Regions from separate parts of the Rummeliibacillus sp. BSL5 genome, predicted to be linked through region 2. Evidence: riboswitches for the same ligand, from Rfam matches in the RefSeq annotation. Region 2 holds a riboswitch; the other holds the start of a gene.

Region 1 (7,969 bases), on a different contig from region 2:
GGATCAAGTCTTCTTCAACTCGTACTCTAATTTTAGAAGATGCGAAAGTGCCTGTTGAAAACTTGCTTGGTGAAGTAGGACGTGGCCATGTGATCGCATTCAACATTTTAAATATCGGCCGTTACAAATTGGGCGTAGGTTCAATTGGTGCTTCAAAACGCGCGCTTGAATTGGCAATTGCTTATACAAACCAACGCCAACAATTTGGCACACCAATCTCTTCCTTTAACCTAACAAAAGAAAAATTATCGACAATGGCTTCAAGATTGTATGCATCAGAATCGCTAATTTACCGTACAGTTGGTTACTTTGAAGAACGCATGAGCCACTTAAGCCCTGAAGAGCAAAAAGACGGCAAAAAAGTAGCTGCAGCAATCGCAGAATATGCAATTGAATGTTCAATCAATAAAGTATTTGGTTCTGAAACATTAGATTATATCGCGGATGAAGCTGTACAATTGCATGGTGGTTATGGTTATATGCAAGAATACGAAGTAGAACGCATCTACCGTGACTCGCGTATCAACCGTATCTTTGAAGGTACGAATGAGATTAACAGATTGATTGTACCAGGCACATTTGTGAAAAAAGCAATGAAAGGCGAACTACCTTTATTGCAACAAGCACAAAGCCTGCAAGCTGAATTATTGTCAATGATGCCAGAAGAAATCGGTGATGAGCCATTAGCACAAGAAAAACACCTTGTAAAAATGGCGAAGAAGATTGCTCTATTGGCTGCAGGTACAGCAGTACAACGCTTTGGTGCAAAATTAGAGCAAGAACAAGAAGTCCTTGTGAATATTGCCAATATCGCGAACCAGCTATTTGCAATGGAATCTGTTGTATTACGTTCTGAAAAAGCGCTTAGCCGTGATGGATTTGATAAAGCGGCACAAAAAGTTTTGTATACAGAAATCTTCTGCCAAGAAGCATTTGCTGAAATTGAAAAAGAAGCAAAAGAAACTATTTTGGCATCAGTCGAAGGTGATGAATCACGCATGCTATTATCTGCATTGCGCAAATTAACTCGCTATACACCTTACAACCTGATTTCTAAAAAACGCCATGCATCTGTTAAATTAATCTCAGCTGAAAAATATACAGTCTAATCATAAGTAAATAAACCTTTGGAATCCGGTCATACTAATCATGTGGCCGGATTCCTTGCGTATAAATAAGTGTCGCTCTACAATAGTAGGAGTATTTGTAGAGGAAAGAAGGAATGTTTATGCCAATCAATTTAATACAATATCCTAACTGTACAACCTGCAAAAAAGCGAAAGCTTGGCTGCTGAATCACAATATTCCATTTACGGAGCGTCACATTGTTGAAAGTACGCCTTCTGCGGAAGAAATTAAATCTTTTTGGAAGCTTAGTGGCTTGCCGCTGAAAAAGTTCTTTAACACCTCTGGGAAGAAATATCGTGAACTTGAGCTGAAAGATCGTCTAAAGGATATGAGCGAGGAAGACCAGCTTGCATTGCTTGCGTCAGACGGTATGCTTCTAAAGAGACCTATCGTTACAGATGGTCAAAAAATCACCTTAGGTTTTAAAGAAGAAGATTTTGAAAATACATGGAAGTAGCTTATAGAATTGCTTGTTTTTAGATAAGGATTATGTCAAAATTAATATGAATATAAATACATATTTGGAGGGGTAGAAATGAGTAATATTCCAGCAAGTTTGCGTTATTCAGAAGAGCATGAATGGGTGAAAACAGAAGACGGTAAAGTACGCATCGGCATTACAGAGTTCGCACAATCTGAACTTGGCGATATCGTATTCGTAGAACTTCCAGAAGTAGGCGACGAAATCGTAGCAGACGAACCATTTGGTAGTGTTGAATCTGTTAAAACAGTTTCAGAATTATACGCGCCAATCTCAGGTAAAGTAGTTGAAATCAATGGAGAGTTAGAAGACAGCCCTGAATTCGTTAACGAATCACCATATGAAAAAGCATGGATGGTTGTTGTAGAACCTTCAGATTCATCTCAAATCGATGCGCTATTATCTGCTGAACAATACGGCGAATTAATCGAAGAATAATCTTATTCAAGCGCCTCACTATTCTGTGTTGGCGCTTTTTATATCAACTGAGAATATCGTCTGACTATCCAATGAGGAGGTGCGGGCATTGCCTGATAAAGTGCTTATAGTAGAGGGAAGGCAGGATAAGCTTCAAATAGCACCTCTATTGACAGAAAGCATTCCAATTATATGCACCAATGGAACGATTAGCGCAAGCAAGCTAGAAGAGTTGCTAACCCCTTACGAACAATATGATTTATACACATTATTCGATGAAGATTACTCAGGCGACCGCTTGCGGGCACTGATGAAAAAAGAGTATCCAGAGGCATATCATTTGCGTACACTCTCCTTATATAGACAGGTAGAAACGACTCCAAGAAAATATTTGGCAAGGGTCTTGTTAGCAGCAGATTTCGAAATTGACCCTGCTTATTTTATAGAATAGGGATGATCCAATCGATGCAAGAATGGTCAATTGAAGAATGGGAAAACACGAAAAAAAGCGGCCAATTGTGCGCTTTTTATCTCTATACGCCCATGTGTGGTACATGCATGGTTGCCTCTAAAATGATGGAGGTCATCCAGCAGACATTCCCACAAATCCCAATGGGCAAAATCAATTTGAATTATGCTGAAGAACTGGCATATGAATATCAGGTGGAAAGTGTTCCTTGCCTGTTAATCGCTGAAGATGGTGAAGTGCATGACAAAATATACGCTTTTCAGTCTGTGTCATATTTGTTTGAAAAGTTTCAAAAAAAGGATTGACGAACAAAATTCAGCATGGTAAAGTAACTAGCATAACCTAATTAAATATTGCGTTGCTCTTATTAAGAGAGGTGGAGGGAAGTGCCCTATGAAGCCCGGCAACCGTCACAGTTTGTGATATGGTGCCAATTCACACAAAGTGTAAACTTTGGAAGATGAGAGAACGGTTTTCGTATAAATACAATACGTAAGGCCTTTCTGTTTATCTTTAACAGAAAGGCCTTATTTTTTTTGATGAAAGGGGTTTGGCTATGATTCTCTTAAAGAATGTACTAAAAAAATATAAAACAGCAAGTGGATCCCTTACAGCTGTCCAAGATGCCAATTTGACGATCAGAAAAGGTGAAATATTTGGAATTATCGGTTACAGCGGTGCTGGTAAGAGTACAATGATTCGTTTGTTAAACGGGTTGGAAAAACCGACTTCAGGCACCGTACAAGTGAGCGGGTACGATATATCCACCATTAAGGGAAAAGAGCTGAGACAGGCAAGACAGAAGATCAGCATGATATTCCAGCATTTCAACCTGCTATGGTCGCGGACTGTGGAAGAAAATATCGCCTTCCCTCTTGAAATAGCGGGCGTTGGAAAAGAGGCACGCCAAAAGCGAGTAAGCGAATTAGTTGAAATGGTTGGCTTAAAGGGAAGAGAGAAAGCCTATCCATCCCAATTGTCAGGTGGGCAAAAACAGCGCGTAGGTATTGCAAGGGCATTAGCCAATAATCCAGAAGTGTTGCTTTGTGACGAAGCAACCTCAGCGCTTGATCCGGAAACAACAGATGCGATCCTAGATTTGCTTTTAGACATTAATGAAAAGCTGGGCATTACAGTTGTGCTTATTACACACGAAATGCATGTTATCCGCAAAATCTGTCATCGAGTGGCCGTGATGGAGGCTGGACAAATCGTAGAGCAAGGTAATGTTCTAGAAGTGTTCCAATCGCCAAAAGCAGACATCACAAAAAAATTCGTTTCTCAGGTAACAGAATCGGCAGAACATAAAGAATCGATTTCACAAATGCTGGATGATCCAAACAGCCAATTAATTCAGCTGACATTTGTCGGCAAGAAAGCTGAGCAGCCAGTGATTTCACATCTGATTCGCACATTCGATGTGGATGTAAATATTGTGCACGGAAATATTTCCGCTACCAAAAGCGGTCCATATGGCACACTGATCGTTCGCATTGCAGGCAATGAAGAAAATATAAATAAAGCCATTAAATACTTAGATGGGGAAGACGTTAAATCGGAGGTGATCCAACATGCTAACTAAGTTATTTCCAAATGTGGATTGGCTAGCAATGTGGGAAGCAACACAGGAAACTATTTATATGACAGTAGTCTCAACTGTGTTCACCTTTGTCATTGGACTTTTATTAGGAATTATCCTATTTTTGAGCAGTCCCAATCAATTATGGGCAAATAAACTAGTCAATTGGCTGACCGGATCAGTCGTGAATATTTTCCGCTCTATTCCATTTATTATCCTGGTCATCCTCCTTATCCCATTTACTAACATGCTATTGGGAACGATTCGAGGAGCGAACGCAGCATTGCCGGCATTAATTATCGGTGCTGCACCTTTCTACGCGAGACTAGTATTGATTTCTTTCCGGGAGATTGATAAAGGGGTGATCGAGGCAGTCAGATCTATGGGCGCTAAAACAAGCACATTGATTTGGAAAGTCTTAATCCCAGAATCATGGCCAGCTTTAATCTCTGGCATTACAGTGACAGCTGTAGCATTAGTCGGCTATACAGCAATGGCGGGCATCATTGGAGCAGGAGGCCTAGGCGACTTAGCCTTTTTAGATGGATTCCAACGTAGCCGTACCGACGTCGTATTCGTTGCCACTGTGTTTATATTAGTCATCGTGTTTGTTATCCAAATAGTGGGTGACTTTATTACAGCAAGGCTTGATAAACGATAATTTGGTTGAACCGTTCAGACGTTCACATAAAACGAAAGGGAGTTATGAAAAATGAAGAAACTTGTAGCAGGAATTCTTACCGCATCGTTGGCACTTAGCCTAGCAGCATGCGGAAACAAAGACAAAGCAGCATCAGACAAAGAATTGGTAGTGGGTGCATCTAATACGCCTCATGCCATCATTTTGGAAAAAGCGAAGCCAATTCTTAAAAAAGAAGGCATTGATTTGAAGATTGAAAAATATCAAGATTATGTGTTGCCAAACAAAGATTTAGATAATGGTGATCTTGATGCCAACTACTTCCAACACATTCCGTATCTTGAAGAGCAAATGAAAGATAATAACTATGATTTTGCGATTGCCGGCAAAATTCACATCGAACCAATCGGCGTCTATTCACAAAAATATAAATCACTTGATAAGTTGCCAGATGGAGCGACTATTCTAATCTCCAACTCTGTGACTGACCAAGGTCGTACACTTCAATTGCTTCAAGCAAACAAGTTGATTACGCTTAAAAAAGGTGTAGATCCTACTAAAGCAGTCATTAAAGATATTGATGAAAATCCGAAACACTTAAAAATCGATGGCGGCACTGCACCTGAAATGCTAGTGCAAATGTACAAAAACGGGGAAGGCGATGCAGTTGTCATCAACTCTAATTTCGCCATTGATGCTGGTTTAGTCCCAACAAAAGACGCTATTGCTATTGAAAGCTCTGATTCACCATATGTAAACGTAGTAGCAGTGAAGAAGAAAAATAAAGACAACAAAGCAGTGAAAAAACTAGTAGATGCCCTGCATTCAAAAGAAATCCAAGACTTCATTACGAAAGAATGGAAAGGGTCAGTTGTACCGGTCTCTAAATAAAACAAAAAGGTGTAAGCATTTAATGCTTACACCTTTTTTATAATTTAAATTGCGACAGCCGTGAGAATAGTTGGCATACAAAGTCTAAAAAGATTTTTTCAGAAGGGGCCAGGTCACGATTGCGTGGATAGATAACCCCAACATTTCGTGTGAATGGCGGATTGGTGAGCGTCAACTTAGCTGTACGACGAGGTGTAGCATCGTAAAATGCACTTTCCGGTAGTAGGCTTACGCCGATTCCTGCGGCAACCAAGCCCTTTAAAGCATCTAAATCTTCACCCATCGTTGTGATATGTGGTGTAAAACCGACGGATTTGCAAGCTTCTACAGCAACCTGATGTAGTATGTAATCTCTCGGAAACACAACAAAAGGATCTTTGTGAAGGTCGGCCAATTGGATTTCCTTTTTATTTGCCAGACGATGGTTTTCAGGGACCAAAGCGGCGATGTTTTCAGTAAAAAGTATTTTCATATCAATCGATTCTTCGTTTGCTGGAACGGGCCCTAAGAAAGCTAAGTTTAATTCACGATCCTTTACAGCCTGGATCAGATAGCGATAAGACCCTTGGCGTAATTGAAAAGAAACCGTCGGATGTTCTTTCTTGAAGGCTGATATGATGGTCGGCAGCAAAAAACTAGCCAGGCTTGTAGGAAAGCCGATTTTAATCGTTCCTTCTTCAGGGTTCAAGTATTCTTCAATCTGTTTTTGTGCAAAGTCGATGGCTTTCAATGATTCCAGTGTGTGTTCATAAAATACTTTGCCTATAGGCGTAAGCTTCACATTTCGACCAATGCGTTCAAATAGTTTAACACCTAGTTCATCCTCTAAATTGGCGATTTGCCTGCTGACTGCTGATTGTGCCACTTGCAGTTTTTCAGCAGCAATCGAAATATGCTCTCTTTCTGCTACAGCGACAAAATATCGTAATTGGCGTAATTCCAAACCGACACTCACTCCTTTCTATCTAATTTTTCGATTAATTCTAATTGAATTATATATGTTTTGGATGTTTTTTAAAATGGAAAGCCAGTTTCCCATAAAAAAAAGAATGCATTGCCTTAATAGTGAATGAGGATTCTGGGTAGAATAGGGCGAGGAGATTCTATGAAAACGAAATATTTTATTTTGATTGTTTTAAAAGAAATGCATGTTGGAATGGAAGAGGATATGTGGACGAAACTAGAATAGTAAAGGGGTTAACACAGTTTTCATAGTGAAATCAATTCTCAATTAGAATCCTTCTATTGAAAATCATTTGATTTTCATTTAAGCTGATAGATAGTGAGCCCAAAATGTTTTGAAATAATGTATACCAACTATCTTTGATTAGGATGAGAAACATTTTCAAATGATTTGCAAAGGGCTTTTTTTTGAGATAAAATTAGAATGATATTAAATTAGAAATGACAGCAAACATTTCATTGAAAATAAATGGGGGTAATACAATGTCAACTTTAGTCATTAAAGATCTTCACGTCGAAATTGAAGGCAAAGAGATTTTAAAGGGTGTTAATTTATCACTCAATACAAACGAAGTACATGCAATCATGGGTCCAAACGGTACAGGTAAATCTACATTAGCTTCTGCTATTATGGGCCATCCAAAATATGAAGTAACATCTGGTTCTATTACTTTAGATGGCGAAGATGTACTAGCTATGGAAGTAGACGAACGTGCAAAAGCAGGTCTATTCCTAGCAATGCAATATCCTTCAGAAATTAGCGGTGTTACTAACGCAGACTTTATGCGTTCTGCAATCAACGCAAAACGCGGGGAAGGCAACGAAATTTCACTTATGAAATTCATCCGCGAATTAGATGAAAAAATGGACTACCTAGAAATGCCTGAAGAAATGGGCCAACGTTACTTAAATGAAGGATTCTCTGGCGGTGAGAAAAAACGTAATGAAATTCTTCAATTAATGATGTTAAAACCTAAATTCGGTATCTTAGATGAAATCGACTCTGGTTTAGATATCGATGCATTAAAAGTTGTATCTAAAGGAATCAATGCAATGCGCGGCGAAGGTTTTGGTTGCTTAATGATTACCCACTATCAACGCCTATTAAACTACATCACACCTGATCATGTACACGTAATGATGCAAGGTCGCGTAGTTAAATCTGGTGGCGAAGAGCTAGCTCAAAAACTTGAAGCTGAAGGCTATGACTGGGTTAAACAAGAATTAGGAATCGAAGACGAAGAAGAAACTACAGGACAAGAAGCATAAGAGGGAGGATGAGCCAACATGACGGTTGAAACAAAATTAACAGTAACCGCCGAAGATGTACGCTCTTTCTCTGAAGCCCAAAGCGAACCTAGCTGGTTGACTGAGCTTCGTGAACGTGCACTAGCGGATGTA
Region 2 (7,969 bases):
TTCTTTTGCTGATTCGAGGACTGTTTTCACATCTTTCTTATTATTATCGACTGCTATTGCATTATTGTACGTTTTTACCCCTGCTGACATAGCCGTTGCTGCAGAAGCAGAGTCGGTTACATTTTGTAACGGATCTTCTGGGTAAGTCATTTGTTGACCAACTAAGTACCTGTCAAATGATGTTTGGTTTTTAAACTTTGAGTTTGAAGAATTTTTCAAATACCGGTACGCGGAAGTATATGAGTTCCCCATACCATCACCGATTAGGAAAATGACATTTTTAGGCGTTGTTTTCTTAGAAGTACTTTTTGCCTCTGCCTCTGACCCAGCAGTAGTAAAGCTGCTAAGTGCTAGAGTAGATACGGCTGCAATCGAGATTAGCTTTTTTGATAAGAATGATTTCATCAATAACATTTCCTCCTTTATTTGGTCTAACTATACTTTAATCAATTATTATTAAGCAGATATTGATAGAAAGATAAGATATTGTAAAGAAGGGGTATTTTGGTTAAAAAATTTTTGGGAGGGACTATTTTAATAGAGATCCAGCTTTTGTGCGAAAGTATGTTGAAAATAGCTGGCTTCAGGAAATATGCCAGCTATTTTTCTAGCTATAGGTGCTCTGCAACAACAGATGAGAGTTGGTAGAGGCTGGTGAGGCAAATCTTGGGTCATGTACATGTGAAAACTGTGAGAAATAGGAAGAGAATGATATAATTAAGTAAAATATTAATTAAAAGGATTGGAAAATGGATATAATAACAAATTTTTTTGAAAAGTGGCTAATACTACTAAACTTTAATACTAATATAATACATAATACGGCTCTAATCATACTCTACCTCCGTTTATTATATTTACCTATCAAGATGATTTATATAGTAGCGAAGAAGAGAAACGAAGAAACTGTGCCTTCTTCAATAATTAAGATTTTTAAAAAAATAATTATTGTACTGTTCTTTAATTTTCTACTCGGTTCGGCCTTACTCAAGTTCCTGCAGCCAAATTATCTAGCCAATTGGATGCCAACAGGTTGGCGGTCTGATTACATTCTGTTAACAGTGATTGCTGCCTTAGTTATCCTATTATTATTTATTTTTATACCTCGCCAAATTTATCAATTGAAGAAAAAAGAACAAACCTTAGGTAAAATGTTCTTCAAATTCAGCTCGTTTTTAATAACGGTGTTTTTCGTTTTTTCATGCTTGTTATGGGGTTTTAATGGACTTTTCGCACCTAAAAGAATCGAATTAGAATCACCTGTTGTACTATTCGATTTAAAAGGAAAGCCAATATCCGTCGTTAAAATAAGTAAAACTACTCCCAATGGAACAGAAAATGGAATAACCACCAACAGCAAAGGCTTCTTAATGAGTGCTATTGATCTTCATACTGGTAAAAAGCTGTGGAGTAGGATCTCTACTTGGCAAGAATACTTAATAGGAGAGACTAGTGAAGGCCTGTTGGTGTTAAATAATAAAAAGAAAACCCTTTATTTTATAGATCCCAAGACAGGGAAAAAGCAAGCAGATGAAAAAGACTTTCTGCATAAATTCCCTGTATTAGCAGATAATTTAAGCTACATGTATACTGACTATTCCATTAAAGGTCCAAATAAAGTCTATCTTTACGGCTTAGATGGTCGTTATTTTAAATTAAATTTAGCTACGAATGAGATAAAAGAAGATCCGAGTTATGCTGATAAAATACGTACTTTACCTGTAGGATGGGATGAACGTGTAGCTGGCGTTGAAAAGCGAAGCGATAAAATAAAAAAACTTTACCCCGAGCTAATGGGCGTAAGGCTAGTTGAAAGTAAACCTGTTGAAAAGCAGCTCATTGTTTATCAGAAAAAGCGAAACGATAATCGTCAGACCTTAGCCTTGCTTGATCTTACGAAAAGAGACTTGATTTGGGAGCAACTTTTAGATGCTCCACTTGAAAATGCCACCACTTCATTAGAAGTATTCGCTGACACAAAGTTTGTCTATGCTTGGACGGGGCGTTATCAATATAAAATCAACAAAGAGACAGGGAAAGTAGTTTATCAGTATGATTATAAGCTTGGAAAATAATTATTAAACGAAATTACTAAAGTCTCTTTCTTCTACTTTATTTACTATAAACATCTATAAAAGCCGATGAAATTCTACTTAGCTGTAAAATTTCATCGGCTTTTAAATTGGAAAGAGTATTTTTCCACTTTTATTTGTAAATTTCATATCCACTAGTAATCAAAAAAGAAAATAAACATAAACCTAAACAACCCAATGCAACACCCATAAAAATAAATGTTACTGTTAAATTTTTATTCATTGATCGGAAGAAATTAACTAAGAAAATGACTAAACAAATGATAAAGAAAGAAGTCCAATAAGGTAGCAATGTACGAGTAAGACCTAAAATAAGAAAATTAAGAAGAAATACAAAGCTTACAAGCAAAAAAAAAGTCAGTATTTTTTTCATAGAATTACTCCTTTGTAAAATGTGGGTAATAACATTTTAACAAAATTTTCTAAAATATATAGTGCTTATTAGATAAATAATCATTGAAAATAGATAAAAATAATAAATATATAAACCTCGTTAGTCTATATAAATAATAAAAGAAACAGCAATAAGAAAAATAAAAATCTTTTAAAATATTATTTTATATTGACAATTCAAAAATGACCATGTATAGTAAAAATCAATCAAATAATCATTTTTCTTATCCAGAGAAGCGGAGGGACTGGCCCTGTGAAGCTTCGGCAACGGACATATGCACCGTGCCAATTCCAGCAAGCGATTAAGCTTGGAAGATAAGAACACGTATTTGTACATATGAAGCCATATGTCTTTGTGTCCTTCTTCTTCCATGGAGAAGGATTTTTTTATGGCAAAATTAATTTGAAAGGGGGAATTAAAAACACAGTTTAGCAGATGTACCACATATACTTAATTAAATATTGCTCTTATCAAGAGAGGTGGAGGGACTGGCCCTTTGAAACCTCGGCAGCGGACATTTTTGCACCGTGCCAATTCCAGCAAGCGATTAAGCTTGGAAGATAAGAAGACGTTTCCGTACATATGAAGTCATATGTCTTACTGTCCTTCTTCTTCCATGGAGAAGGACTTTTTTGTTGAAAAAATCGGAAGGAGATTGAACGGATGATAGAATTCCAAAATGTTTCTAAAGTGTATAACAGCGGAGGAAAGGAGATACGAGCATTAAATTCGATTAATTTAAAAGTTAATAAAGGTGAAATATTTGGCGTAGTCGGCTTCAGTGGTGCAGGAAAAAGCTCCTTAATTCGTTGTGTAAATTCACTAGAAAAACCTACTTCCGGAAAAGTCATAGTAGACGGCCATGACTTAACAACCATTAGCAAAAAGCGAATTCGCGAAGTAAAGAAAAGCATTGGTATGGTATTTCAACACTTTAATTTGCTCAATTCCAAAACAGTATATGCAAATGTAGCCATGCCGCTTATTTTAAGTAAAGTTCCTAAGGATCAAATCAAACAAAGGGTTTCAGAATTACTTGAATTCGTTGGTTTAGGTGACAAAGCTCAAGTCTATCCTGATCAACTATCCGGCGGCCAGAAACAACGCGTAGGCATAGCGCGGGCTTTAGCAACACAGCCTTCAATTCTACTTTGTGATGAAGCGACCTCTGCTCTAGATCCACAGACAACGGGTTCCATATTGGAACTCTTGAAGAAGATTAACAAAGAGTATGGGATTACGATTTTAATGATCACGCATGAAATGGCTGTAATTCGAGAAATATGCGACAGAGTGGCTGTGATGGAAGCGGGGAAAGTGATCGAGGAAGGAACAGTATTTGATATCTTTTCCGCGCCGAAAACTAACACTGCTCAAAACTTTGTTAGTACCGTAATGCATGATCAAATTCCACCATCAATTCTCAATATGATGGAACGCAAGCAAGCACTAAATCATATTTTCCATATTACGTTTGTCGGCGAGTCTACAGGCAGTCCTTTTTTATCACAGTTATCTAAAATTCTCGATGTGGAAATCAATGTGCTATTCGGCAATATTACTGAACTGCAAGGTATTCCTTTTGGCAAACTGATTGTTGAAATCCAAGGAGCCGATACGGAAGTGAAACGAGCATTATCATATATGCAAGCTCAACAAATTCTTTACAAGGAAGTGGTAGCACATGCTAGTTAATTCTGAACAAATCATTGAAGCGCTCATTCAAACTATTCAAATGGTTGGTTTTTCATTTATCTTTTCCATCATTATCGGCCTTCCGCTAGGCATCCTGTTATTTGTCACTCGTAAAGGACAGATCATTGAGAACCTTCCAGTATTCACGGTTTTAAATGCAGTGATCAATGTTTTCCGATCTGTGCCCTTTATTATTTTGCTCGTAGCCATCATCCCAGTTACCCGGCTCATTGTCGGAACATCTATTGGAACATCTGCAGCTATTGTTCCACTAGTCTTCTACGCAGGCCCTTACATTGCTCGATTAGTTGAAAGCTCGCTACTAGAGGTTGATAAAGGTGTTTTAGAGGCGGCAGATGCTATGGGGGCTACTCCATTTCAGACAATTTTCAGGTTTTTACTGCCTGAGGCTCTTAGTTCACTTATTGTGAATTTTACCATCGCGACAATTGGTCTGATTGGCGCATCGGCTATGGCAGGAACCGTAGGCGGCGGTGGTATTGGCGACTTAGCCATAACGTTCGGCTATCAACGTTTTGATACGACCACCATGCTAATTACCGTAGCCATACTAATTGTTTTGGTTCAGGGGCTACAGTCATTTGGCAACATTTTATCGAAAAAAATAAGAAGAGGTTAATCTAAGGAGGAAATTAAAATGAAAAAATGTTTACTATCCATTCTTGTGCTGTCACTAGTTATTTTTACGGCAGCCTGTTCAAGCGAATCCAGCGGGAAGGAGGCAGATGGAAAATCAAAAACATATAAAATCGGCATTACGGGGACAGATACGCAAATTTGGGATTATGTAGCGAAAAAAGCAGCTAAAGAAGGAATCAAAATTAAGCTTGTATCTTTTAATGATTACGTACTTCCAAATACAGCGTTAGCAGATGGTGAGTTGGATGCCAATTCATTCCAAACTGTTGCTTATTTTGACCAATTTATTAAAGAACATAATCTTAAACTTGTTCCAATTGCTACAACATGTTTAGCACCAATGGCTGTTTACTCAAACAAATTGAAGGACATTAAAGATATCAAAAAAGGTGCAAAGATTGCTTTGCCAAATGATGTTTCAAATCAAGGGAGAGCCCTTTTATTACTACAGCAGGCTGGCCTTATAAAATTAGTAGATGGTTATGATGGCTTAGGTTCTATTAAAGATAGTGTTATTGAAAACCCTAAAAATATTGAGCTTATTCCTACTGCTCCTGCTCAAATACCGAGAGCATTAGAAGATGTGGATGCAGGCGTTATTAATAATGGTATTGCTCGAGATGCAAGCCTTAATCCAATCAAAGATTCAATTTTCCATGAGAGCGAGACAGCAATTGATTATCTGAACATTATCGCAGTGAATGACAAAGATAAAAACAACAAAACATTAAAACGAATTGCAGAGTTATACCAAGAGGAAGATACAGCGAAATTTATCAATAAAGAATATGGCGGCACACTGATCCCAACATTTGTACCATTGAAGAAAATAGGTTGGTAGAAAGATTGTTGCTAGAAGTTTAATAAAATATGAGGAGAATCTAATATGACACATGTACTTATACATTTAAGTGAGGCAATAACTACCAATGTTGATGTTAATCAAGGAAGGTATATTGAAACAAGCCACAAGATTCATAATAATCCAGAGATCGGAAATGAGGAATTTTTTGCTTCTGAAGAATTAACAAACCTTCTCCAAGAAGAAGGTTTTGCAGTAGAGAGGGATGTGGCTGGTCACAAAACAGCATTTGTTGCTCGCTATAAATCTACTAAACCAGGTCCATCAATTGCTTTTTTAGCTGAATATGATGCTCTTCCTGGAATCGGTCATGCATGTGGGCATAATATTATTGGAACCATGAGTGTTGCTGCTGCTATCAGTTTAAGCAAAGTGCTGGATGAAGTTGGTGGAGAAGCGGTTGTCTTTGGTACACCTGCTGAAGAGGGAGGACCAAATGGAAGCGCGAAAGGTAGCTTTGTGAAACACGGATTAGTAGAAGGAATCGATGCGGCAATGATGATTCATCCCCAAGGTGTAACCAATCTAACATCGCCTTCGCTTGCAGTAGATCCGCTCGATTTCGAGTTTATCGGAGCAGCGGCGCATGCAGCAGCAACCCCTGAAAAAGGTATCAATGCACTAGATGCTGTTATTCAATTGTTTAATGGCATTAATGCCCTACGCCAACATGTGACAAGTGATGTTCGTATTCACGGCATTATTACACATGGTGGAGATGCACCGAATATTGTGCCTGAATATGCAAAAGCTAGATTCTTCATTCGAGCAGCAACAAGAAAAGGTTTGAACGAAGTAACCAAACGTGTAAAAGCTATCGCTGAAGGAGCAGCACTCGCAACTGGGGCAAAACTTAATATAATTGCCTTCCAAAATGAAGTAGATAATCTGTTGCTTAATGATACATTCAATGAAGTGTTTAAAGACATAATAGAAGAGTTAGGGGAAAAGGTTGCTGGCGGACGTGATGGAATCGGCTCTACAGATGCAGGTAATATCAGCCAGGTAGTCCCTACTATACATCCATATATTAAAATTGGTCCAGATGATCTTGTACCTCACACGATTGAATTTAGAGAAGCTGCAAGATCTAAAAAGGGTGATGAAGCGTTAATTAAAGGTGCTAAAGCACTTGCTCTTACAGCATTACGCTTGATAACTGAACCTTACTTGTTAGATGCAATCAAAAAAGAATTTAACCAGAAAAAAGCAGACGAAGCAGAATAGAACTAAAAACCCCTCAGTAATTAGCTGAGGGGCTTTATTTTATCTAGATACAGAAAATTATTATTAAGGATGATAAACTATAGCTAATTCATTTGGAAAACCACTCTATTTGTTTGGAACCTTACATAGTAAATAATATAAGGAAAGAGATGATTATATGATAAATGGACAAAATGAGATAATTAAACATCATCAATATGCTATAGAATTTGTGCGATCATTGAATAATTTAAGAGAAGAGAAATGGAGGATGAAAATAGAAGAAGGGAAATGGACTGTAGCTGAAATCATTGGACATTTAATTCCTTGGGATGAATTTGTCCTAAATAATCGTTTACCTTACCTATTTTCAGTTCAGGAACTTCCAATAGGGCCGGATGTAAAAACATTAAATGCTACATCTGCTGGTAAAGCTAGAGAACAAGAAAAAAAGGTAATTATAAACGACTTTATTTCAGTAAGAAGTGAACTTCTTCAAAAAATAGAGGGAATTCCAGATACACGTTGGAATGAAGAGATAACTATTGGACAAACAAAGCTAAATTTATATGATTACTTTAAAGGTCTTGCAGAACATGATCTGCATCACTTCAATCAAATAAAATACAAAATTAACCAATAATGAGCTTAGGGTGGGGATATCTCATCCTTTTTTATTTTGTACAATTGAATAGTTAAACATAACCAATATTTATATACCTCGTCAGTCCATATAAAAAATATAAACACTACAATAAGAAATATATAGTTTTGATATTACTCAGGTTTTATTGTATTTCTGAACAATTTTTTTATATTTAAGGTTTAATTAAGGTTTAGATTAAAACAGTGTAAGGTAGGCCCTTTATAATCTGAAATGTAGTCATTAAGGGAGGACATTTCAATGAAAAACATCTTATCCGCAAAAAATGTTCAAAAAGTGTATGGGACAAAAGGAAATCAATATAAAGCATTAGAGGATATTGACTTTAAAATAAATGAAGGTGAATTTATTGGTATCATGGGTCCTTCAGGTGCAGGGAAATCTACATTGCTGAA

What was found. A riboswitch is a leader RNA that binds a small molecule or an ion and turns the genes downstream of it on or off. The one in region 2 is predicted to bind S-adenosylmethionine.
Region 1: linked by a shared signal. The riboswitch ahead of RCJ93_RS11395 (methionine ABC transporter ATP-binding protein) and the one ahead of RCJ93_RS03580 (methionine ABC transporter ATP-binding protein) in region 2 are both predicted to bind S-adenosylmethionine.

Annotation. Positions count from the first base shown of each region.
Region 1 is NZ_JAVGCV010000002.1:177,311-185,279, forward strand. Features, by position in the region: gene RCJ93_RS11370 (acyl-CoA dehydrogenase family protein) at 1-1,109, shown strand, start outside; gene RCJ93_RS11375 (arsenate reductase family protein) at 1,229-1,585, shown strand; gene gcvH (glycine cleavage system protein GcvH) at 1,664-2,047, shown strand; gene RCJ93_RS11385 (hypothetical protein) at 2,136-2,477, shown strand; gene RCJ93_RS11390 (thioredoxin family protein) at 2,492-2,800, shown strand; SAM riboswitch class I at 2,857-2,962, shown strand; gene RCJ93_RS11395 (methionine ABC transporter ATP-binding protein) at 3,052-4,077, shown strand; gene RCJ93_RS11400 (methionine ABC transporter permease) at 4,067-4,735, shown strand; gene RCJ93_RS11405 (MetQ/NlpA family ABC transporter substrate-binding protein) at 4,787-5,605, shown strand; gene RCJ93_RS11410 (LysR family transcriptional regulator) at 5,643-6,548, opposite strand; gene sufC (Fe-S cluster assembly ATPase SufC) at 7,052-7,837, shown strand; gene sufD (Fe-S cluster assembly protein SufD) at 7,856-7,969, shown strand, end outside.
Region 2 is NZ_JAVGCV010000001.1:674,044-682,012, reverse strand. Features, by position in the region: gene RCJ93_RS03590 (alkaline phosphatase) at 1-405, opposite strand, end outside; gene RCJ93_RS03585 (PA2928 family protein) at 750-2,075, shown strand; SAM riboswitch class I at 2,708-2,808, shown strand; SAM riboswitch class I at 2,952-3,054, shown strand; gene RCJ93_RS03580 (methionine ABC transporter ATP-binding protein) at 3,151-4,182, shown strand; gene RCJ93_RS03575 (methionine ABC transporter permease) at 4,172-4,822, shown strand; gene RCJ93_RS03570 (MetQ/NlpA family ABC transporter substrate-binding protein) at 4,841-5,683, shown strand; gene RCJ93_RS03565 (M20 family metallopeptidase) at 5,729-6,931, shown strand; gene RCJ93_RS03560 (DinB family protein) at 7,089-7,553, shown strand; gene RCJ93_RS03555 (ABC transporter ATP-binding protein) at 7,815-7,969, shown strand, end outside.